DNA from 3 places in the Eggerthella guodeyinii genome. Region 2 is predicted to be linked to each of the others. Evidence: predicted binding sites of a transcription regulator. Region 2 holds the regulator's gene; each other region holds the start of a gene.
What was found. The regulator HrcA, encoded in region 2, represses chaperone genes, less so after heat shock. The targets are predictions, from matches to a motif close to TNTTAGCANNCNNNNNNNNNGNNTGCTAANA.
Positions count from the first base shown of each region.

Region 1: GS424_RS04320 (ATP-dependent Clp protease ATP-binding subunit) is a predicted target of HrcA. The motif match lies at 2,618-2,648, and genes of this name have one in related genera.
Region 3: GS424_RS02210 (Hsp20/alpha crystallin family protein) is a predicted target of HrcA. The motif match lies at 3,549-3,579, and genes of this name have one in related genera.

Region 1 is NZ_CP063310.1:1,072,125-1,079,150, forward strand. Features, by position in the region: gene greA (transcription elongation factor GreA) at 1-427, shown strand, start outside; gene lysS (lysine--tRNA ligase) at 451-2,394, shown strand; gene GS424_RS04320 (ATP-dependent Clp protease ATP-binding subunit) at 2,693-5,257, shown strand; gene GS424_RS04325 (serine O-acetyltransferase) at 5,457-6,401, shown strand; gene ispD (2-C-methyl-D-erythritol 4-phosphate cytidylyltransferase) at 6,472-7,026, shown strand, end outside.
Region 2 is NZ_CP063310.1:2,008,475-2,015,500, reverse strand. Features, by position in the region: gene GS424_RS08315 (C39 family peptidase) at 1-1,087, opposite strand, end outside; gene GS424_RS08310 (MiaB/RimO family radical SAM methylthiotransferase) at 1,234-2,565, opposite strand; gene GS424_RS08305 (RsmE family RNA methyltransferase) at 2,562-3,359, opposite strand; gene dnaJ (molecular chaperone DnaJ) at 3,370-4,509, opposite strand; gene hrcA (heat-inducible transcriptional repressor HrcA) at 4,568-5,581, opposite strand; gene GS424_RS08290 (hypothetical protein) at 5,784-7,026, opposite strand, start outside.
Region 3 is NZ_CP063310.1:538,579-545,604, forward strand. Features, by position in the region: gene GS424_RS02195 (LuxR C-terminal-related transcriptional regulator) at 1-1,394, shown strand, start outside; gene GS424_RS02200 (NUDIX hydrolase) at 1,401-2,036, opposite strand; gene GS424_RS02205 (NAD-dependent protein deacylase) at 2,076-2,822, opposite strand; gene GS424_RS02210 (Hsp20/alpha crystallin family protein) at 3,002-3,457, opposite strand; gene GS424_RS02215 (helix-turn-helix transcriptional regulator) at 3,721-5,115, shown strand; gene GS424_RS02220 (FAD-dependent oxidoreductase) at 5,183-6,991, opposite strand.

The DNA of each region.
Region 1 (7,026 bases), 940 kb from region 2:
GCTCGAGGAGGAGCTCCACTTCCTCGAAACCGAGAAGCGCGCCGAAATCGGCGAGCGCATCAAGGTGGCGCGCGAGTTCGGCGACATCTCGGAGAACTCCGAGTACGACGACGCCAAGAACGAGCAGGGCATGATGGAGGCGCGCATCGCCGAGATCAGCCGCATCCTGTCCGAGGCGACGGTGGTCAACGCCCCGAAGCGCTCGAACAGCGTGCACATCGGCTCGACGGTGACCGTCGACATGGGCGGCCGCGAGCGCGTGTTCACCATCGTGGGCGGCGCGGAGAGCGACTCTGCTGCGGGCAGGATCTCCAACGAGTCGCCGGTGGGCTCGGTGCTGCTGGGCCACAAGAAGGGCGACGTGGTGGAGACCACGGGCCCCACCGGCCGCCAGATCACCATGACCATTCTGAAGCTGGAACACTAAAGCCCGAGGTTGAAGGATACTTGATGAGCGACACCATCGAAACCACCGAGCAGATCATCGAAGACGACCCCATCGCGGTGCGCCGCGCCAAGCGCGAGGCGCTCATGGCGGCGGGCAAGGACCCGTACGGCCACGCGTTCGCGTACTCGCATCACCTGGCCGACCTGGCCGAGCGCTACGCCGACCTCGAGGACGGCGCGTCCACCGAGGACGAGGTGAAGGTTGCGGGCCGCGTCATGGCGAAGCGCGACCAGGGCAAGCTCGCCTTCCTCGAGCTGCGCGACTCCACGGGCGACATGCAGCTGTTCTGCCGCATCAACGCGCTGGGCGAGGAAGCGTTCGCCGAGCTCAAGGACCTCGACGTGGGCGACTGGATCGGCGTCGAGGGCACGATGATGCGCACGAAGCGCGGGCAGCTGTCCGTGTCCGTGGCGTCGTTCGAGCTGTTGTCCAAGAGCCTGCGCCCCCTGCCTGAGAAGTTCCACGGCCTGGCCGACAAGGAGACGCGCTACCGCCAGCGCTACGTCGACCTCGTCATGAACCGCGAGGTGCGCGACACGTTCGAGAAGCGCTTCAAGGTGGTTTCCGCCATCCGCCGCTACATGGAGGATCACGGCTACTACGAGGTGGAGACGCCCATCCTGCACCCCATCCTCGGCGGCGCGAACGCGAAGCCCTTCGTCACGCACCACAACGCGCTCGACAAGGACTTCTACCTGCGCATCGCCACCGAGCTGCACCTCAAGCGCCTGCTGGTGGGCGGGTTCGAGAAGGTGTTCGAGATCGGGCGCCAGTTCCGCAACGAGGGCATGGACCCCTACCACAACCCCGAGTTCACCACGATGGAGTTCTACCAGGCGTTCAGCGACCTCGAGGGCATGATGGAGCTCACGCAGGGCGTCGTCCAGGCGGCGGCGCTCGCCTCGTGCGGCACGCTCCAGGTGGAGTACCAGGGCGAGCAGGTCGACCTGAGCGGCTCGTGGCGCCGCGCGACCATGATCGAGCTGGCCAGCGACGGCGCGGGCGAGGACGTGAGCTTCGAGCGCACGCGCGACGAGCTCGTGGTCATCCTCGAGCGCAACGGCGGCCATGCCGAGGACGCGTGGGGCAAGGGCAAGCTCATCGCCGAGATTTTCGAGGCGGTTGCCGAGGAGAAGCTCATCCAGCCGACGTTCGTGACGGAGCACCCGATCGAGGTGTCGCCGCTGGCCAAGAAGAAGGCCGGCGACCCGAACCTCACCGAGCGCTTCGAGCTGTTCATCTGCGGCCACGAGTACGCCAACGCCTTCGGCGAGCTGAACGACCCGGTCGACCAGGCCGAGCGCTTCCGCGCGCAGGTGGAGGCGAAGGACCTCGGCGACGACGAGGCCATGGGCTACGACGACGACTACGTGCGCGCGCTCGAGTACGGCATGCCCCCGGCGGGCGGCTGCGGCATCGGCATCGACCGCCTGGTCATGCTGCTCACCGACGCCCCCTCCATCCGCGACGTGCTGCTGTTCCCCCACATGAGGGACGAGGCTCCGTCGGGCGCCCGCCCGCGCCCCGCGCAGCCGGCCGTCGCTGCCGAGGCTTCTGCGGTCGCGCCCATCGACTTCTCGAAGGTGGTCGTCGAGCCGCTGTTCGAGGACGAGGTCGATTTCGACATGTTCAGCAAGTCGGACTTCCGCGCCGTGAAGGTGAAGGAGTGCGTGGCCGTTCCCAAGAGCAAGAAGCTGCTGCAGTTCACGCTCGACGACGGCACGGGCGCCGACCGCGTCATCCTGTCCGGCATCCACGCCTACTACGAGCCGGAGGAGCTGGTGGGCCGCACGCTCATCGCCATCACCAACCTCCCGCCGCGCAAGATGATGGGCGTCGACTCGTGCGGCATGCTGCTTTCGGCCATCCACGAGGAGGAGGGCGAGGAGCGCCTCAACCTCCTGATGGTGGACGATCGCATCCCCGCCGGCGCGAAGCTGTACTAACGCGTCCCGCACCAACCGTTTCCGAAAGGCCGCCCGCGCATCACGTCGCCGGGCGGCCTTTCCGCGTATGGGAGGCGGGCGGGTTCTTTTCGGCTCCTTTTCAGAAGCGAGCACGTTAGGAGTCATCCGCCGGGTTGCGCGCGCGAAAGGGCAGGCCGTGATACGATGGAGGGCGTCATCGTACGGTCGCAAGTTATGGAGCGAGCGTGTGCGGTGCACGCCGTGTTGGCACTCTCTTGACGAGAGTGCTAGCATGTACTACGAAACACAAGAAGCTCCGCGAGAATCGAGGCTTTACATGTCATTTGAGAAGTTTACGGACAAAGCGCGCAAGGTGCTTGTCCTGGCGCAAGATGAGGCGCGTTCGCTTCATCAGCCCTACGTGGGCACCGAGCACATCCTGCTCGGCCTCATACAGGAGAAGGACGGTCTGGCCGCCCAGGCCCTCGACCGCCTCAACGTGAAGTACGACGCCGTCGTGCAGGCCATCCGCCAGGTGGTCGCCATCGACGAGGACACCGACGTGTCCGGCCATCTGTCGTTCACGCCGCGCGTGAAGCGCGTGCTGGAGAACAGCCTGCGCGAGGCCATGCAGATGGGGCAATCCTACATCTCCACCGAGCACCTGCTGCTCGGTATCGTGCGCGAGGGCGACGGCACCGCGCTCGAGGTGCTCACGCGCCTCGGCGTGTCGGGCGACGACGTGCGCGGCGCGCTCAACGACCTGGTGGGGCAGAGCCCCGTGTACGCCGGGCGCAACCCCTTCGACCCGAACGCCGGGTCGTCGGACAGCGTGCTGAAGGAATTCGGCACCGACCTCACGCAGAAGGCGCGCGACGGCAAGCTCGACCCGGTCATCGGCCGCGCGGGCGAGATCGAGCGCGTCATGCAGGTGCTCTCGCGCCGCCAGAAGAACAACCCGCTGCTCATCGGCGAGCCGGGCGTGGGCAAGACGGCCGTGGCCGAAGGCCTGGCCCAGCTCATCGTGTCGAACCAGGTGCCCGACATCCTGCGCGGCAAGCGCCTGTTCACGCTCGACGTGAGCGCGCTCGTGGCCGGTTCCAAGTACCGCGGCGAGTTCGAAGAGCGCCTGAAGAAGTGCATCAAGGAAGTGATGGACGCGGGCGACATCATCCTGTTCATCGACGAGATCCACACGCTGATCGGCGCGGGCTCGGCCGAGGGTTCCATCGACGCGGCCGCCATCCTGAAGCCGCCGCTGTCCCGCGGCGAGATCCAGGTGGTGGGCGCCACCACCATCGACGAGTACCGCAAGCACTTCGAGAAGGACTCCGCGCTCGAGCGCCGCTTCCAGCCCATCACCGTGGGCGAGCCGAACGAGGAGCAGGCGCTGCGCATCATGGAAGGCCTGCGCGACCGCTACGAGGCGCACCACCAGGTGCACTTCACCGACGAGGCGCTGCAAGCGGCCGTGTCGCTGTCCAGCCGCTACATCCAGGACCGTTTCCTGCCCGACAAGGCCATCGACGTGCTGGACGAGGCGGGCGCGCGCATGCGCATCCGCAACATGACGCTGCCCAAGGAGCTGCGCGAGCTCGACGAGGAGCTGCGCACCATCCGCGGCGAGAAGGATTCGGCCATCGCCGCCCAGGACTTCGAGCGCGCCGCCCAGCTGCGCGACCAGGAGTCCGAGCTCAAGGACAAGCGCATCGAGGCCGAGAAGAAGTGGGAAGAGGACGCGCAGAAGTCCGTCCACCAGGTCACCGTGGAGGATATCGCCGACGTGGTGTCCATGAGCACGGGCGTGCCCGTGTCGAACCTCACCGAAGCCGAGACCGAGAAGCTGCTGCGTATGGAAGGCGCGCTGCACGAGCGCGTCATCGGCCAGGAAGAGGCCGTCACGGCGCTGTCGAAGGCCATCCGCCGCTCGCGTTCCGGCCTCAAGGACCCGAAGCGCCCCGCCGGCTCGTTCATCTTCCTGGGCCCCTCGGGCGTGGGCAAGACGGAGCTGTCGAAGGCGCTGGCCGAGTTCCTGTTCAACTCCGAGGACGCGCTGCTGTCCTTCGACATGTCCGAGTACATGGAGAAGCACTCGGTGTCGCGCCTCGTGGGCTCGCCTCCGGGCTACGTGGGCTTCGACGAGGGCGGCCAGCTGACGAAGGCCGTGCGCCAGCGCCCCTACTCGGTGGTGCTGTTCGACGAGATCGAGAAGGCGCACCCCGACGTGTTCAACATCCTGCTCCAGATCTTGGAGGAGGGCCGCTTGACCGACGCGCAGGGCCGCACGGTGGACTTCCGCAACGCAGTCATCATCATGACCTCGAACGTGGGCGCCCGCGAGATCGCGCAGCCCACCACGCTGGGCTTCTCCACCGAGGAGCACGCGGGGCTGTCCGACAAGGAGATCAAGAGCCGCGTCATGTCCGAGATGAAGAAGCTGTTCAGGCCTGAGTTCCTGAACCGCATCGACGAGATCATCGTGTTCAAGTCCTTGAACGACGAGCAGATCTCGCAGATCGTCAAGCTCATGGTGGCCGACCTGCGCGAGCGCTTGATCGAGCAGAACATGTCCATCAACCTGACCGAGGCGGCGTGCAAGCTCATCGCCAAGGAGGGCACGGACGCCACATTCGGCGCCCGCCCGCTGCGCCGCGCCATCCAGCGCCTGCTGGAGGACCCGCTGTCCGAGGAGATCCTCGAGGGCACGTGGACGAGCGGCTCGATCATCGACGTGGACGCGATCGACGGCGAGCTCGTGTTCACCGCCGGCTCGGGCTCCATCCCGGCGCCGCGCAAGCGCGACAGCATCGCGCGGGAAGCCGAGCTGCTGCTGACGAACTACGACCTGGGCCATGCCGGCGTGAACACCGGCGGCTCGGTGAGCGGCGGCGCGGCCGACTAAGCCCCCCTCCGCCAGAGCGCCCCTGTTCCTTGGGTTGGAATCCGAAGCCCGAGGAGCAGGGGTTTCTTGTGCCCTGCGCTCACATTTGTCGTATACTAGGCACGTCGCAAGCCGACCGAAAACCGGCCCTGCCGACGTGCAAGACGACGCGGGGCGCCCTGCGGGAGGCGCAGCGGATCAACCGATTTCAGGAGGTTCCATGTTCGGAGACAACCTCGATCGCATCGTGAAAGCCATCGAGAAGAACTACGAGGCCGACGAGATTTTCTTCACGAAGCCGGGACGGCGGTTTCCCAGCCGCTCGGCCGTGAAGGGCGTGCTCAAGGACCTGCGCCGGGTGTTGTTTCCGGGCTACTTCGGCGAGGAGATGCTCACGCCGTCCACCAGCCCGGAGTACTTCATCGGGGAGACGCTCATCCAGATCGAGCGGGTGCTGCGCGAGCAGATCGTCCTGGCCATCACGTATACGTCCGACGATCGCGATGCCGCGGTGGTCGATCCGGCGCGCCACCTGTGCGGCGGCAGCACGCCCGAGCACATCTGCGAGCGCGCCTCCGAGGTGTGCACGGTGTTCTTCGACGAGCTCCCCAGCATCCAGCGGGTGCTGCTCACCGACGTGCAGGCCCTCTACGACGGCGATCCGGCGGCCGGGTCGAAGGAGGAGGTCATCTTCTCGTACCCCGGCCTGTACGCCATCTACGTGTACCGCATCGCGAACGTGCTGTACCGGCAGAACGTGCCCATCATCCCGCGCATCATGACCGAGCTGGCGCACAGCGGCACGGGCATCGACATCGGCGCCGGCGCCCAGATCGGCGAGTACTTCTTCATCGACCACGGCACGGGCGTGGTGATCGGCGAGACCACCGTCATCGGCGACCACGTGAAGCTGTACCAGGGCGTCACGCTCGGCGCGCTGTCCACGCGCGGCGGGCAGCGGCTTGCCGGGGTGAAGCGCCATCCCACCATCGAGGACGACGTGACCATCTACTCCAACGCCTCGGTGCTCGGCGGGGAAACGGTGGTGGGGGCGGGATCGGTCATCGCCGGCTCCACGTTCGTCACCTCGTCGGTTCCGCCCCATTCCCGCGTGTCGCTGAAGGCGCAGGAGATCACCGTGCGCCAGCCGGGCGAGCGGGACTAGGCTCCGTGACGCTCGCAGGCGGCAGGGGCGGGGCGGCGGAAGAACAACCCAAGGCGGAGAGGAAGACCTTATGACGCAGACAATCGACCCGGTGTTCTCGTCCGCGGTGCTCAACACCCCCGAGCTCGCGCTGAACGACCTCGACTTCGACGCGCTGTCGCAGGCGATGGGCGGCCTCAAGGGCGAAGTCGACAAGAACCCCCAGACGGCCGCCATCATCCTGGCGGGCGGCACGGGGGAGCGGTTCGGCAAGGAGGGCGGCAAGCAGCTCGTGGAGATCGCGGGCAAGCCCATCCTCACCTGGTCGGCCGAGGCGTTCGACGCCGTGGGGGACATCGGGCTCATCGTCATCGTGTGCCCCGAGGACCGCTGCGACGAGTACCTCAAGCGCGCCATCGACCCGTTCCCGTTCGTCACACCCATCGTGGTGGCGCCTTCGGGCCCCAGCCGCCAGGAATCGGCGTTCTCGGGCCTCGAGTTCGTGCCCGACGACTTCGACTACGTCATCCTGCACGACGGCGCCCGCCCGCTCATCACGCCCGACCTCATCGCGCACACCATCGCCACGCTGAAGGGCAACATCGACTGCGACGGCGCCGTGGTGGCGCACCCGGCCGTCGACACC
Region 2 (7,026 bases):
GCACCGTGTCCACGTCCCAGGCCCTGTTCGAGCGCTCCGCCGAGTATGGGTCGTTGATGGCGAGGTTCCCCTCGTCGTCGATGCCCGTGATGACGAAGAAATGGCCGTTGTCGGTGAAGTCGCCGGGGCCGACGTTGCAGATGAGCACCGCGCCGCCTTCGAGCGCGGAGCGGACGCTGTCGGCGTCGGCGGCGAGCGCCTCGCAGGAGAGCCCGAGCGAGGCCGCCTCGTTGACGAGGAACGTCGCGTCGGTGCCGTCGAAGGCCGTCTCGTAGCCGCCGTCGCTCGCGCGCTTGCCCATGTCGTAGGGCGAGAGGTCGCCCTTGCCCGTGAGGCCCTGGTACACCATGGAAAGCGACGTGGGGCAGCAGCCCGTCAGCGCGAACGCCGTGGAGCTGTAGACGGTGGACCCCCAGCGGGAATCCCACTGGTAGAGGCGCGGCACCTCGCCGGAGGCGGGGTCGTCCGTGCCCAGGGCGCTCTCGGCGGGGTAGGCGTCGGGGAACGTGCGCACGAAGGGCACGGCCTCGGGCTCGACGGCGGCCAGCTTGAGCAGCTTGTGCTGCACGGCCTCGCCGTCGCCGGCGTAGGCGTCCGGATGGGCGGCGATCCACGCGACGTCGTCGCTCGTCTCGGCCGCCTGGACGAGCTGGGCGGCCAGCTCGTCGCCGAGCACGGCCTTGAGCTCGTCCTCGTCGATGGGGTCGCGCTGCGCCTGCTGCTGGACGGGGGCCTGGTCCGCCTCGTCCGGCGCCGGCGCGGCCGCGCCGGCGGCCATGCAGCCGCGGACGCCCGCGACGAGCGCGACGACGATCGCGATCGCGGCGACCGCGATCGCGAAGCGCTTGAGCCCGACGGCGCGCACGAGGTTCGTCGCAGCCTCGGAGAGGGCGAACAGGGGCTCCGGGCCGCGCGCCTCCCACGAGTGCCGGTTGCCCGTTCCGGAACGGCTCGAACGGAGACGGCCCGAGCTGATCGGCTCGTGCGATTCGTGCGCGTCGCGGCCGACGGGCGCTTCCCCGCGCATGCGGGCCTGACGCTCTTCGAGCCTTCTCCGCGCTCGCTCGCGCGCTTCGTCATCGGCCATCGGCGCCTCCCGTCCGCTCCAGCTATCCTGAAAACCATAGCACACCTGATCCTATGGAGGAATCCTACGGGGGAAGCTCCCCATACGCACACCATGTTCCCCCAGGGGCGCACGGCGGGCGGCGACGCGCGGCCGGGGCGGCGAGGCTACATCGTCACCTTCACGAGCGCGCCCTGCGGGGCCCCGGCGGGGGCGGGCAGCTCGAAGTAGCTTTCCGACATGGCGACGCCGCCCTCCTCGACCAGGGCGAGCTCGACGGTTCCGGCGCGGCGCGCGCGCTCGGCCGCGCGCAGCTCGTCGCCGAGGGCGCGCAGCGCGGCGGCGCGGGCCGCCTTGACCTCGGGGGGCACCTGGTCGGCGCGTGCGGCGGCGGGCGTGCCGGCGCGCCGCGAGTACGGGAACGCGTGGATCTTGGCGAAGCGGCAGGCGCGCGCCAGGGCGAGCGTCTCCTGGAACTCGGCGTCGGTCTCACCGGGGAAGCCCGCGATGACGTCGGTGGACAGCGCGAGCGCGGGCACGGCGGCGTACAGGCGCTCCACGAGCGCGAGGAACCGCTCGGCGTCGTAGGGGCGCGCCATCTCGCGCAGCACCTTCGAGCTTCCCGCCTGCAGCGGCAGGTGCAGGTGGCGGCAGACGCGGCCGTCGGTCGCGGCGAGGAGGTCGACGAGCGCGTTGTCCACGTCGCGCGGCTCGACGCTCGAGATGCGGAAGCGCACGGGGAACGCGCCGGGGCGGTGCGCATCGGCCGTCTCGTCGAGGAGGCGGCGCAGCAGGTCGGCGAGGCGCGTGGCGGACGGGTCGCGCCTCGGCCCGTCGCAGTACGAGCCCAGGTTGATGCCCGTGAGCACGATCTCGCCCGCGCCCGCCCGCGCGTACGCGACGCACTCGCGCACGACGTCGTCGGCAGGGCGGCTCGTCGCCCGCCCGCGCGCCACGTGCACGATGCAGTACGTGCACGCGTTGTCGCACCCGTCCTGCACCTTCACCCCCACGCGCGTGCGGAAACCGGACCCGATATGGAGCAGGGGCGCAACGTTCGACGAGAACGCCTCGCGCGACGCGCCGTGGGAAGAACCTGCAGGCCCCTCGGCTTGCGCGGCAGGGACGTTGGCAGGACCGGCGAGCTCTCCGGCGGAGCCCTGGGAGGAACAGGCTTCGCACCAGTCCCGTATCGCGTCGGGCAGCTGGGCCTTCCCCACCACGGCGACGCGGTCGTCGAGGGCCTCGTAGAACGCCGCGTCGATGGCGGCGGCGCAGCCGGTGACCAGGACGCGGGCGCGGTCGTTCGCGCGCAGGGCGCGGCGCACGGCCTTGCGCGTCTTCTTCTCGGCCTCGCCGGTGACCGTGCACGTGTTGACCACGATGAGGTCGGCGTCCGCCTCGGCCGTCTCGACGCCGCAGGCGGCAAGCTGCGCCGCCGCGTCGTCCGACTCGACGCGGTTCACCTTGCATCCCAGGTTGACGACGGCGAAGTTCATCGCGCGCCCGCCCTCGCGCGCCGCTCCAGCTCGTACAGCACGAGCGCGGGCGCCACGATGCCGGCGGTCTCCGTGCGAAGGATGGACGGGCCGAGCGACACGAGCGAGGCGCGGGGGTTGCAGGCCACAAGCGCCTCCACCTCGCGCTCGGTCAGGCCCCCCTCGGGGCCCACCACCACGGCCACGCGGGCGCCCTCGGGCACCGGGCCGTCGCCGAGCGCTCGGTCGAGCGCGGCGTCGAGCCGCGACGTGCCGGGAGCCTCCTCCCAGCACACGAGCACCGCCGCGGCGGTCTCCAGCAGCGCGCACGTCTCCCCCAGCCCCGCCGGCTCGCGCACGTCGGGCACGGCCGGCTGCCCCGACTGCATGGCGGCGCTCTTCGCGATGGCGCGCCAGCGCTCGGCCTTCGCCGCGCCCTTGCGCGCGTCGAGCCGCACGATGGAGCGCTCGCACGCCAGCGGCGCGAACGCGGCCACGCCCAGCTCGGTGGCGTGGCGGATCACCGTCTCCATCTTGTCGCCCTTGGCCAGCCCCTGCACGAGCTCCACCGCCGGGCCCCCGCCGGCGCGCTCGAAGCGCTGGGCGATGCGCACGACCGGGAGCGCGTCGTCGAAGGCCACGATCTCGCAGGCGAAGTAGTCCTGCGCGGCGTCCACCACCGCGATGCGCTCGCCCGGCGCCAGCCTGAGCACCCGGGCGTGCTTCGCGTCGTCGGCTTCGAGGCGCAGCGGGAACGCCGCGGCCTCCTCGTCGGCCAGGACCTGGTCGCGCAGGTAGAAATGCTGAAGGGACATCGCGGATCCGCTAGTTGAACGCGTCGCGGAGCTTCTGGAGCGGGGTGCGCTCGTCGGCCACGTTCTCGCCCAGCTCCTCGGCCAGCTGCTCCAGCAGCTCGCGCTGCTTCTTCGTCACCTTCTTGGGCACCACCACGTTCACGTGCACGAACATGTCGCCGCGCGACTCGCTGCGGAACTTCGGCATGCCGAAGCCCTTCACGCGCACCACCTGCTCGTTCTGGCAGCCCTCGGGGATGCGCACCTGCACCTTCTCGCCCTCGAAGATGCCGTCGATCTCGATCTCGGCGCCCAGGGTGGCCTGCACGATGGACACGTTCGCCCGGGCGTGCAGGTTGTCGCCGTCGCGCTCGAAGAACTCGTGCGGCTGGATGCGGCACGTGACGATGAGGTCGCCCGGGCGGGCGCCGTGCATGCCGGCCTCGCCGAAGCCGGACAGGCGCAGCTGCTGCGCGTCGCGGATGCCCACGGGCACCTCCACGGTGACGCGCTGGCGGTCGGGCACGCGGCCCTGGCCCTCGCACTCGGGACACGGATTCTCGATGGTGTGGCCCGTGCCGCCGCAGGTCTTGCACGTGGTGGCCGTCTGCATGTCGCCGAGGAACGTGTGCTGGATGGTGACCACGCGGCCCTGCCCGTGGCAGTCGGGGCACGTGATCTCGCGCCCGTCGGGGCCGAGGCCCGAGCCCTCGCAGTCGGGGCACGGCGCCAGGCGGTCGTACACGATCTCCTTCTTCGCGCCGGCGGCCACTTCCTCGAGCGTCAGGCGAAGGCCCACGCCCATGTCGCGGCCCTCCTTGCGCATCGGGGCGCGGCCGGCGGCCTGGCCGCCGAAGAAGGAGCTGAAGATGTCGCCCATGCCGAAGCCGCCGCCGAACAGGTCCTCGAAGTCGACGTAGCCGCCGCCCCCGTAGGGGCTGCCGCCGCCGGCCGCGCCGGGAACGGTGCCGAAGCGGTCGTACTGGGCGCGCTTCTGCGCGTCGGACAGCACGTCGTAGGCCTCGTTCAGCTCTTTGAACTGGTCCTCGGCGTCGGGCGCCTTGTTCACGTCCGGATGAAGCTCGCGCGCGCGCCGACGGAACGCCTTCTTGATCTCGTCTTCGGTTGCTTCGCGGGACACGCCCAGAACTTCGTACAGATCCTTCGCCATCTTGCTTTCGAAACCTTTCCTCACGGACGGCGCGGGACGCGCCGCCTCCACGTGTTGTTTATACGTCCTCCAGCGCCGCGCTTGCCATGCGCACCGCCTGTATCACCTTGGAATAGTCCATGCGCGTGGGGCCCACCACGGCCACGACGCCCGCCGACGCGCCCCGCCCGTAACGGCTGGCCACCACCGACACGCCGGCCAGCGCGGCCGCGTCGTTCTCGCGCCCGATGCGCACGCTGGGAACGCCCGCGCTCCGCCGGGCGGCGTCGTCGAGGATCTGGAGCAGCACGGTGTCGTCCTCGAGCACCTGCATGACGGGCAGCAGCGCCTGGGACTGGCTGAACTCGGGCTTCGTCAGAAGCGAGCTGACGCCCAGCCGGTGCGTGCGCGACGCGTCGCCCTCCTGCAGGCACGACAGCACCTCGTCGAGCGCCATGCGCACGAGCGGGTCGCGGAACGCCTCCACCATGCCCTCGCCCAGGCCGTCCTCGATCTCCTGCAGCGATTTGCCGCCCATGACCTCGCTCAGGAAGCGCTGCACGCGCGCCAGGTCGTCGGGGGCCACCTCTTCGGCGAACTCCATCTGGCGGTTGAACACCTGGCCGTCCTCGGTGACGAGCACCACGAGGGCGCGCAGCGGCGACAGCGAGATGAGCGAGAGCTGCTTGATGTGCAGGTTCAGCACCGACGGCGCCAGCACGATGGACAGGCAGTCGGTGAGGCGCGTGAGCGCCGACGACGTCTGCTCGAGCAGCGCGTCGAGCTCGCTCGCGCTGCGGCGCAGCTGGTCGACGACGGGCCGGTAGCGGTCGTCGCCGGCGGCGAGGTCGGACTGCAGCAGGTTGTCGACGAACGCGCGGTAGCCGAAATCGGTCGGGATGCGCCCGGCGGACGTGTGCGGCTGCGTGATGTAGCCGCCGTCCTCGAGGACGGACAGCTCGTTGCGCACCGTGGCCGGGCTCACGCCCAGCTGGTAGCGCTCCGTCAGCGTGCGCGACCCCACGGGCAGAGCGCGCGCGACGTATTCTTCAATGAGGGCGCTCAGCACCCGTTGCCTTCGATCCGAAAGCACGCTCCTCCACCTGCCTCTCTCACCAGTCGGTATTCCCCGAACCCGAACCATAGTAACGCATCATATTAGCAGCCGAAAGTCGAGAGTGCTAACAACAGCTTGAAATTGTGAAGAAACTCGCTGTTTCGCCATAGTAGGTGCGCTCAAAAGTACGCACGCTGAGGCGCAATCTACCTTGTCGGGCCAAACGCGAGCATCGGTGTCAATTCCTGCTGTGAGCCATTTCGCCGCAGACGTCAGACAAAAGGTAAAGAGCCATGGACGCCGTTGTGCTCGGCATCGCATCGAACCACTTTCTCGCAACACATCCGCATTCGATTTCGTCGGCTCTACGGAACCTACCGAAGAACCCATCCGGAAACAACGCGAGGTCTTTTGGCTCCGTTTCATCTTGGCGAAGAAAGCGGAGCGAAAAGCCGTCGCACACGAGAGGGTTCCGGCTTTTGCGGCGAAGGGAGTCAAATTTCGCAGAGATCTGTTTTGCGGTAAGGACCGACGAATAGCTGAAGAGCAGCTGAGGTTTGCCCCCTTCAACCCAATCTCGATAGAAAGCAACCATATGATTCTGCGAAGTAGCGTAGGTACAATCGATCAGTTCGTCGGCCTCGATGCCAAGTTCGCCCTCAAGCTCTTTTTCGAGACCATCGAAAACATGTTCGAACCCGATCCTCTCACTTTCGAAACCCCTTAGCTTGTACGCAGCCATCATGCTGATGCCCAGCATGCTCTTTCCAATGGTCACATCCTTACCTCTTAAAACGAATACGTAGAATCCGTCTGAGGTCAGAATAATGCAATGCAATCCCAAATGATTCGAAAGAACCGACTCTCGTAAGGGCGTAAGCCTATTTGCATGGTTTTCTTTGATACGCAATGTAAGCCCCTTCGACAATTCAACATCGAGGGCGCGATTCGTTACGAGGGAATCAAAGTACGTAGTCCTGCTACTCGTAAAAATGATTTGATTTGGCCCGACCAAGCAACTGTCGATTCGCAGCATGGGCGCGTTAATCGTGAAAGAGGTCGAATGCGCATGGAAAAGATCGTCGAAATGAGCGTGTGCGTACTGGGGCAGAGCATACCAAACATCCGGGCGATCGATGATTCGGATCGAAACGTTCTTCGCTACGAGCCTGGCTTTGCATCGAGCGTCGTCTATCGAACGATTCAGGTACATTATTTCTTCGGGGAAAACGCTAATTCCGTCGTTGGATGCATAAAATGAAAGGTTTCCACAAAAATGTGAGAAAGCCCTGCTGTTATAGTAGACAAAGAAGTCCTCTTTAGAATACTCATATTTCGAGATGATCGATTCGTAATTCCTCGTCAGCTTGCAGGCATCTTCAAGACGGTTTCTCAACGTATCCATGACGAGTAGTGTCACGCTCGCACAAAGTGTTGCAGCAAGTACGCCGAGAAACACGCTGGCAATCTCCCTTGTAATG
Region 3 (7,026 bases), 1.5 Mb from region 2:
GCTTGGCGTGCGCGCTCATGGCGCTTGAGATCCAGCGCATGCCCGTCGCCCGGTTCGTGAGCTTTTCCATGTTCGCACCGGTTCCCTACGTCGTCGAGGCGGCGGTGATGCTGGCGATCGTCGTCTTGTACCGGGTGCGTCCCGCGTTGCGCGTGAGCGACCGCCGGTCGATACGGGTTCTGGTCGCTCTTCTCTCGATCGGCTCCACCTGGTTGCTTCTGTACGCCGCGCTGGTCGACGACGGTTTGGCCCTGGCGATGCTCATGCTGTATCGGGTGGGGACGGGTTTGCTGCTGGTTCTGTGGGGCGAGCGCCTCGTCTCGCTGGGCGCGCGCCGCGCCGCCTGCGCGTTCGCCGTCGCCTGCTTGCTGTCCGGCCTGCTGACGATGGGGCTCGCGCTGTTCTCGGGGGAGGTGGCACGCGTGCTGCTGGGCGCGTTGCCCGTGGTCGCCGGAGGGCTGTTCGTGCTGTACAAGCCCCGGTTCCAGGTAAGCGAGCGTCGAGCGGGCGACGAACTCGACCGCCCCCTTCCTCGCTTCGCCTGCTCGACGCTGAAGGATCGCGTCGTCGCGGTCAGCCTGATCGCGCTGCCCCTCGTGTGCCGCGGGCCCATGGTCTCGTCGCAGTCGTCGTGGATGGGGCTGCAAGGGGACGCTTCGATGGCGGCCCTGATCCAGCTGGCTATCGGCTGCGGCATCGTCGCTGCGGGGTTCATCGCGCTGCTCGTCGTCAAGCGCGTGTGGAATCGCAGTTTCATCCTCGTGTACGAGCTGTTCGTGCTTCCCGTGACGTTCGTGTCGTTTTACACGTCGCAGGCTTCGGAAGACCTGTGGTTCCTGCATATGCTCATCGTGGATTCCACGTACAAGGTGACGCTGTTCTACATCATGATGACGCCGTTTCTCTTTCCCGAAGGCGTGCGCAGGGGGAATGCATCCACGCCCCTGTTGTGCTCGTTCGCGTTCATGATAGCCATCCGGGCCCTGTTCGTGGGGCTGCACGCGTCCATGCCTGCTTCGCTGTACGCGAGCTTGACGGTGGTGGTCGTGCTGGCGACGTTCGCGGCGGGCGGGGCGCTGTCGTTCTTGATCATGCAGCGGCAAGCGACGAGGCGCGAGGCGGGCGAGGTCGCCGCCGCCGAAGCGGCCCGCGCGGGGCTGGAAGAGCGCTGCGCCGCCGTTGCCGCGCGCTTCGACCTGACGCCGCGCGAGCGCGAGATCCTCGTGCTGCTGGCGCAGAACTACCGTGCGCCGTACATCGCCGAGAAGCTGGTGGTGAGCCAGTCCACGGTGAAGACGCACATGCGCAACCTCTACGGCAAGCTGGACGTGCACTCCCAGGCGGAGCTGCTTCTTCGGTTGGACGACGAGGCCGAGAGCATCACCGCCGGCTAGTGGCGGCTAGTGGCGGCGGGCGAAGGCTTCGAGGACGAGCTGGGCGCGGGTGCCGATGGGGGTGGTGTTCTCCGCGAGGAAGCGGGGGACGTCGGCGATGGGCAGCAGGAACGGCTCGATGAACTCGGCCGGCTCCGGTTGCGCGTCGGCCGCCTTTTCCACCTGGGCGAACACGACGTGCACCGTCTCGTCGGTGAGGCCGGTTGACGAGTAGCCCGCCTGCGGAAGCGGCATGAGCGCCGCATCGCCCGCGTCGGCGCGCAGGGCGTAGCCCGTCTCTTCGCGCAGCTCGCGGTCCACGCAGGTTGCGAGGTCTTCGCCCGGCTCCCTGAGGCCGGCTGGGAACGCGATGCACCAGCTGTTCAGCGGGTAGCGGAACTCGCGGATGAGCAGCAGCTCGCCCGTCGCGGTTTGCGGGACGATGCACACGGCGTCGGCGGGCGATGCTTCGCCGGCTGCGTTGCCTGTCAGTTCGGCGCGGTACGCGTCGAGGTTCTTGCGCGAGGCGCTTTCGTATTCGTATGTGGAGCCGTCGGGCATGGCGTAGACGAGGACGTACTTCTTGATCCAGCCGTCGGATACTTGGCGGATGTCGGAGAGCTGGGGGATGGCGGAAGCGGAGGTGGGCAGGGGGTTGGACATGGGGTTGGGCTCCTGTTCTCGAAGGCGGTCGTGCGCGGTTTAGAACCCGAATACCTCGCCGACGTTCGCGGCGATGCAGAGGTCGGCTTGGCGGTCGCGCGGGGTGGGGGTGCGGTTGACGATGACGAGGCGGCTGCCGGTGAAGAAGTCGATGAGCCCCGCGGCCGGGTACACGGCCAGGGAGGTGCCCGCCACGACCAGCAGATCGGCCTGCGCGATAGCGTCGACGGCGCCGTGCATCGTACGCTCGTCGAGGGGCTCCTCGTACAGGACGACGTCGGGCTTGACGATCCCGCCGCAGGCGGGACACCGCGGGACGCCGTCGGCGCTCTGCGCGCGGAGGGCCAGCAGGTCGTCCACGGGATAGGGCGCGCGGCACTGCATGCAGAAATTGCGCAGGACGCTGCCGTGCAGCTCGAACACGCGCGCGCTGCCCGCCTTCTGATGGAGGCCGTCGATGTTCTGCGTCACCACGGCGGCCAGCGTGCCCGCCTGCTCGAGTTCGGCCAGCTTGCGATGCGCGCGGTTCGGTTGGGCATCGAGCGCCAGCATGCGGTCGCAGTAGAAGTCGAAGAACGCGCCGGGGTTCTCGTCGAAGAAGCTGCGGCTGATCATCTGCTCGGGCGGGTAAGGGTACTTCTGCGCGTACAGGCCGTCCGGGCTGCGGAAGTCGGGGATGCCGCTCTCGGTGGACACGCCCGCGCCGCCGAAGAACACCATGTCGCCCGGCGGCGTGTCGGCCACCCAGCTGCGGAACGTCTCGATGTCGCGTGCGGTTTCGTCCATGGATCCTCCAATCGGGTTCGCCCCATGATACCACGCACCTCGAGCCGGATGTTTCACGTGAAACATCCGTACGGGTTCCTGCGCATGCTTTCGAGTGCGATAGCGCTGCCCAACGAAGGAAGGCGACCGTTTGGTCGCCTTCCTGATAGGGGTGCTTCGGTTCGCTTGTGGTTGGGCGGCTAGCCTTCGATGGAGATGGTCTTCTTCTCCTCGAGTTTCGGCTGCTCCTGCTTCTTCGGCACGGCGATTCTCAGCACGCCGTCCTCGAACTTCGCCTTGATGTCGTCTTCCTCGATGTCGTCGCCCACGTAGAACGTGCGGCTGCACTTGCCGCTGAAGCGCTCCTTGCGGACGTACGTGCCCTTTTCGTCCTTGTCCTCGGTCTCGGTTTGCGTCTGGGCGGTGATGGTGAGGTAGCCGTCCTTGAGCTCGGCCTGCACGTCGTCCTTCTTGAACCCGGGCAGGTCGATGGTCAGCTCGTATCCCGCGTCGGTTTCCTTGATGTCGGTGCGCATGAGCGTGGGGGACATCTTCTGCATCGGCGCGGTGGCCGCGTCGAAGAACGCGTCGAACGGATCGGTCATCAGCTCGCTCAGCAGGTTGCGGTTCCTCCGCATCGGTACCATCATGGCCATGGTTCATCAACTCCTCGCATCGTGTGACAGGCGGTGGTTCCGGACGCGCCGGTACGCCACCTCGCTTGGTATGCCCCTATTCTAGGACGCAAATTAGCACTCGACAACCGAGAGTGCTAATTCGTAACGCGTTCGTCACATTTCATGGAGAACGGTGGAAACGAAGGGAATCGGACGACCCGAAGGGCAGGTACGACGCTCGGGGCCGATGGTATACTGCACTCGGTATCGCCAGGGGAGGGCGGGTTCGAGGGAGGACTGCGGTGTATTGGGATCTCGTGAAGAGCTTTTTCGGAAGGGTCGACTCCCTGCCGAAAATCCCTCTGGCTTTGCTCGGTTGCGGTCTCGCGCGGGCGTGGCTTTGGCATATGTTGGATATGGTGTTCACCTCTCCGGCATTCCCTTCGTTCTCGGCCGCCGAAGGGCATTTTGTGTTCGACGCTGGCGAGGTCGTCGGGTTCTTTCTGCTCGCCTTTCTTGCGTATCGGGCATCACCTTATTTCCGGCGGCCTGTGGTGCTTGCGGCATCGCTCGCTTTGATGGCGGGCAGCGCGGTGTTTACCGCGTTCGAACCCGCGAATCCGGGGATTGCGTTTGAAGCGGTCGTCATGTTCGGGGGCGGTTTTGGGTATTCGCTTGCGTTGCTGCTTTGGCTTGAGGCGTTCGGATGCCTGACCGCTCGTAAGGTGGTCATGGCGTGGACGGGCTCCTACCTGTTCGGGTTCGTCGCGTGGGCGATCCTCTTCAACGGCTCTAGCGAGGTGGGCGCCGTCGCTTCGATCCTCGTCCCCTTCGCCATGGCGTTCATGCTTCTCAGGTCTTTTTCGACCCAGCCGTCCTCCGAGCTTCCCCAGTCGATGACCACGAAGCCGGTCTTCCCTCTGAAGCTCGCCATCGTGCTTTCGGCATTTGCGTTCGCGTTCGGCATAGGGGATATGATGACGGGGGAGGTGTTCTCCGTTCCCGACAAGATAGGCATGGGCGTGCCCGATCTCCTGATCCTCTTAGGAGTTGTTTTCTTCGCCGGCTGGTTCAGCTACCGCCACCTCATCACCGCAGCGTCGATCATGATCGCGGCGGCTACTATGATGGCCTTTTTCGTAGAGGACAACACCTCCTTATCCGTCTTGCTGTTCAATGCGAGCGCGGAGACGTACCTTGTCCTCTCTTATACCATCGGATGCAACATCAGCCATCGATTGGGCGTTTCCTCGACGTACATCTGCGGGTTGCTCGCCGGTTTCTACAAAGTGTTCCTCCAGGTAGGAAAGGTGCTCAGTGCAGCCCTTCTCACGGCTTCGCCCACCGTTCAGATACATCATGCGATCGTGGGCACCGCCATCGTGTTGCTGACGGTCGCGGCCTCTATCGTGCTTGTGCAAGATCGGGACATCGTAGAGCGCTTCAATTTCAAGCAATTGAGCATCGATCCGGCGAATGCTGCGTACAAAAGCCTTTCGGAGCGATACGCGCTCACTCCGAAGGAAGCCTCCGTTTTCATGCTCCTTGCGAAGGGGGACGATGCCGCGGAAATCGCCGAGAAGATGTTTTTGGCCCCGAGTACGGTCAGGGTCCATATCAGCGGCATCTACAAGAAGCTCGGCATTCATTCCAAGCGGGAACTCAAACGCTATCTGCAAGACATCGTGCAGCCCTGAAAGAAGCCCGGTTGAGCGATCCCGGGTTCTTCAGGGCTGCATGTCTTCGGCCGAGCTGGTGTGCGGGTTACGCGGACAGGTCGCTGACGATGCTGTCCGCGGCGATCATGCCGTACGTGCTTGCGATCGACAGGCCGTTGCCCACGACGTTGCCGAAGCATCCGTGTCCCGAGACCGCCCCTGCGGCGTACAGGCCGGGAATCGCGGAGCCATCGGTGCCGATGACGTGGGCCGAAGCATCCGTCTTCACGCCGCCGTACGTACTTTGCATCGCCGGTTTGACGTGAGCGGCATAGTAGGGAGGCGTGTCGAACGCGTCCTTCACCGTTGCGCCGAAATCCTCCTCGACGTTGCCGACTCCCGTTGACTGCCATTTGTCCATGGTGGCGAGGAAGCGCTCCGTCGAGGCCTCGTCCATCCCCATCGCGGAAGCCAGCTCCTCCCAGGTGGTTCCGGTTACGAAGTACCCCAGCTCGTTGTACTGCTGAACGAGTTTCTTGGCATCCATCGTTTTCTGATCGAACACCGACCACGCCTCTTGGTTGGGGCGGGCAAGCTCGGCCACCGATTTTTCCGGTATGGTCGCATCGGTCTCGTTGATGAAGCGATTTCCCTCGTCATCTACGAGCGCCGAAGTCTCCGAAAGCGTGTACAGCGAGACGACCGCGCCGTTTTCCGCCACGTGGCAGGCGTTGTTCGCCTTGAACGCGGTCATGTTCCACACATCCGCCCCTATGTCCTTCGCCGCGACGATCCCGTCGCCCGTCGCGGAAGCCGAGCCCGATCGGGGGAGGCTCACGTAGTCTCCGGCTTCGGCGTAGTCGGTCAGCAAGTCGTTGTTGCGCGCGAATCCTCCGGTGGCGAGCAACACTGCTTTCGCCTTGATCTGGTAGTCCCCCGTCGGCCCTGTCACCGTCACGCCAACGGCTGCGCCGTTTGAAACGTCGATCGAGCGAAGCGCGGTGTTCACGCGGTAATCCACGCCCAGCCGGTCGAGTTCGCTGCTGAGGCACTTGATGATATAGGGGCCGGGTGACGACCCGTCGGTGGTCTGGTATGCGAATTCATGGAATTTCGTGAAGGGCACGCCGATCGAAAGATAGTAGTCGGCGCATGCTCCCGTGCGGAGCGCGTACGCCTCAAGCGACTCCATATCGACGGGGAGACCGCTTTTCTCTGCCGCAGCGCGCTTGTCCTCAAGATAATCTTGCTCTGTGGACCCCGCCGCTCCGGAGGCGTAAACGGGATACCCGCCGCCTCCGTACAGCTCGGTGGAAGCGAACATGGTGTCGCCGCCCCCGAGGAAGCCCTGCTTCTCGACGAGGATGACGTCGATCCCCGCATTGGCGAGCCGTGCCGCCGCGTTCAGCCCCGCTGCTCCCGAACCGACCACGACGACCGATGTCGAGCAGCTTTCCGTAGGCTCGCTTTCAGGATAGGCGGCTTGCTTGAAGAAGCTTTTATCGGCGCCCGCCTCGGTCAGGGCGTCCTTGGCGGCCTGCATGACGGCCATGCTCGACAGGGTGGCGCCCGTCACCGCGTCGACCTCCGGAGATTGATAGCGGATGATATCGGAGGCGACGCTGCGGATCGCGTTGTCGGAGATGACGGCCGTGTCTTGGTTTTTCACGACGTCGGCCGAGAGGATGCAGCCCTTGTTGACATAGAATTCCATTTCGATCTGGCCGCCTCGTCCAAGCGCCGAGGCGGTGTATGTCCCGCTGGCCAAGCTTGCCGGCTCGCTGCCCGAAGCTTTCTGGTTGTTCGGTCCGCATCCCGACAGAAGGGAGCCCGTGGCGCCCAGCATGAGAGCGGTTGCTCCCGCGACAAAGCTTCTCCTCGAGCACGCGTGCATGTCGTTCATATCTTGTCCCATGGTGTCCTCCTCGAACTTCGGTGCGCACGTGATGC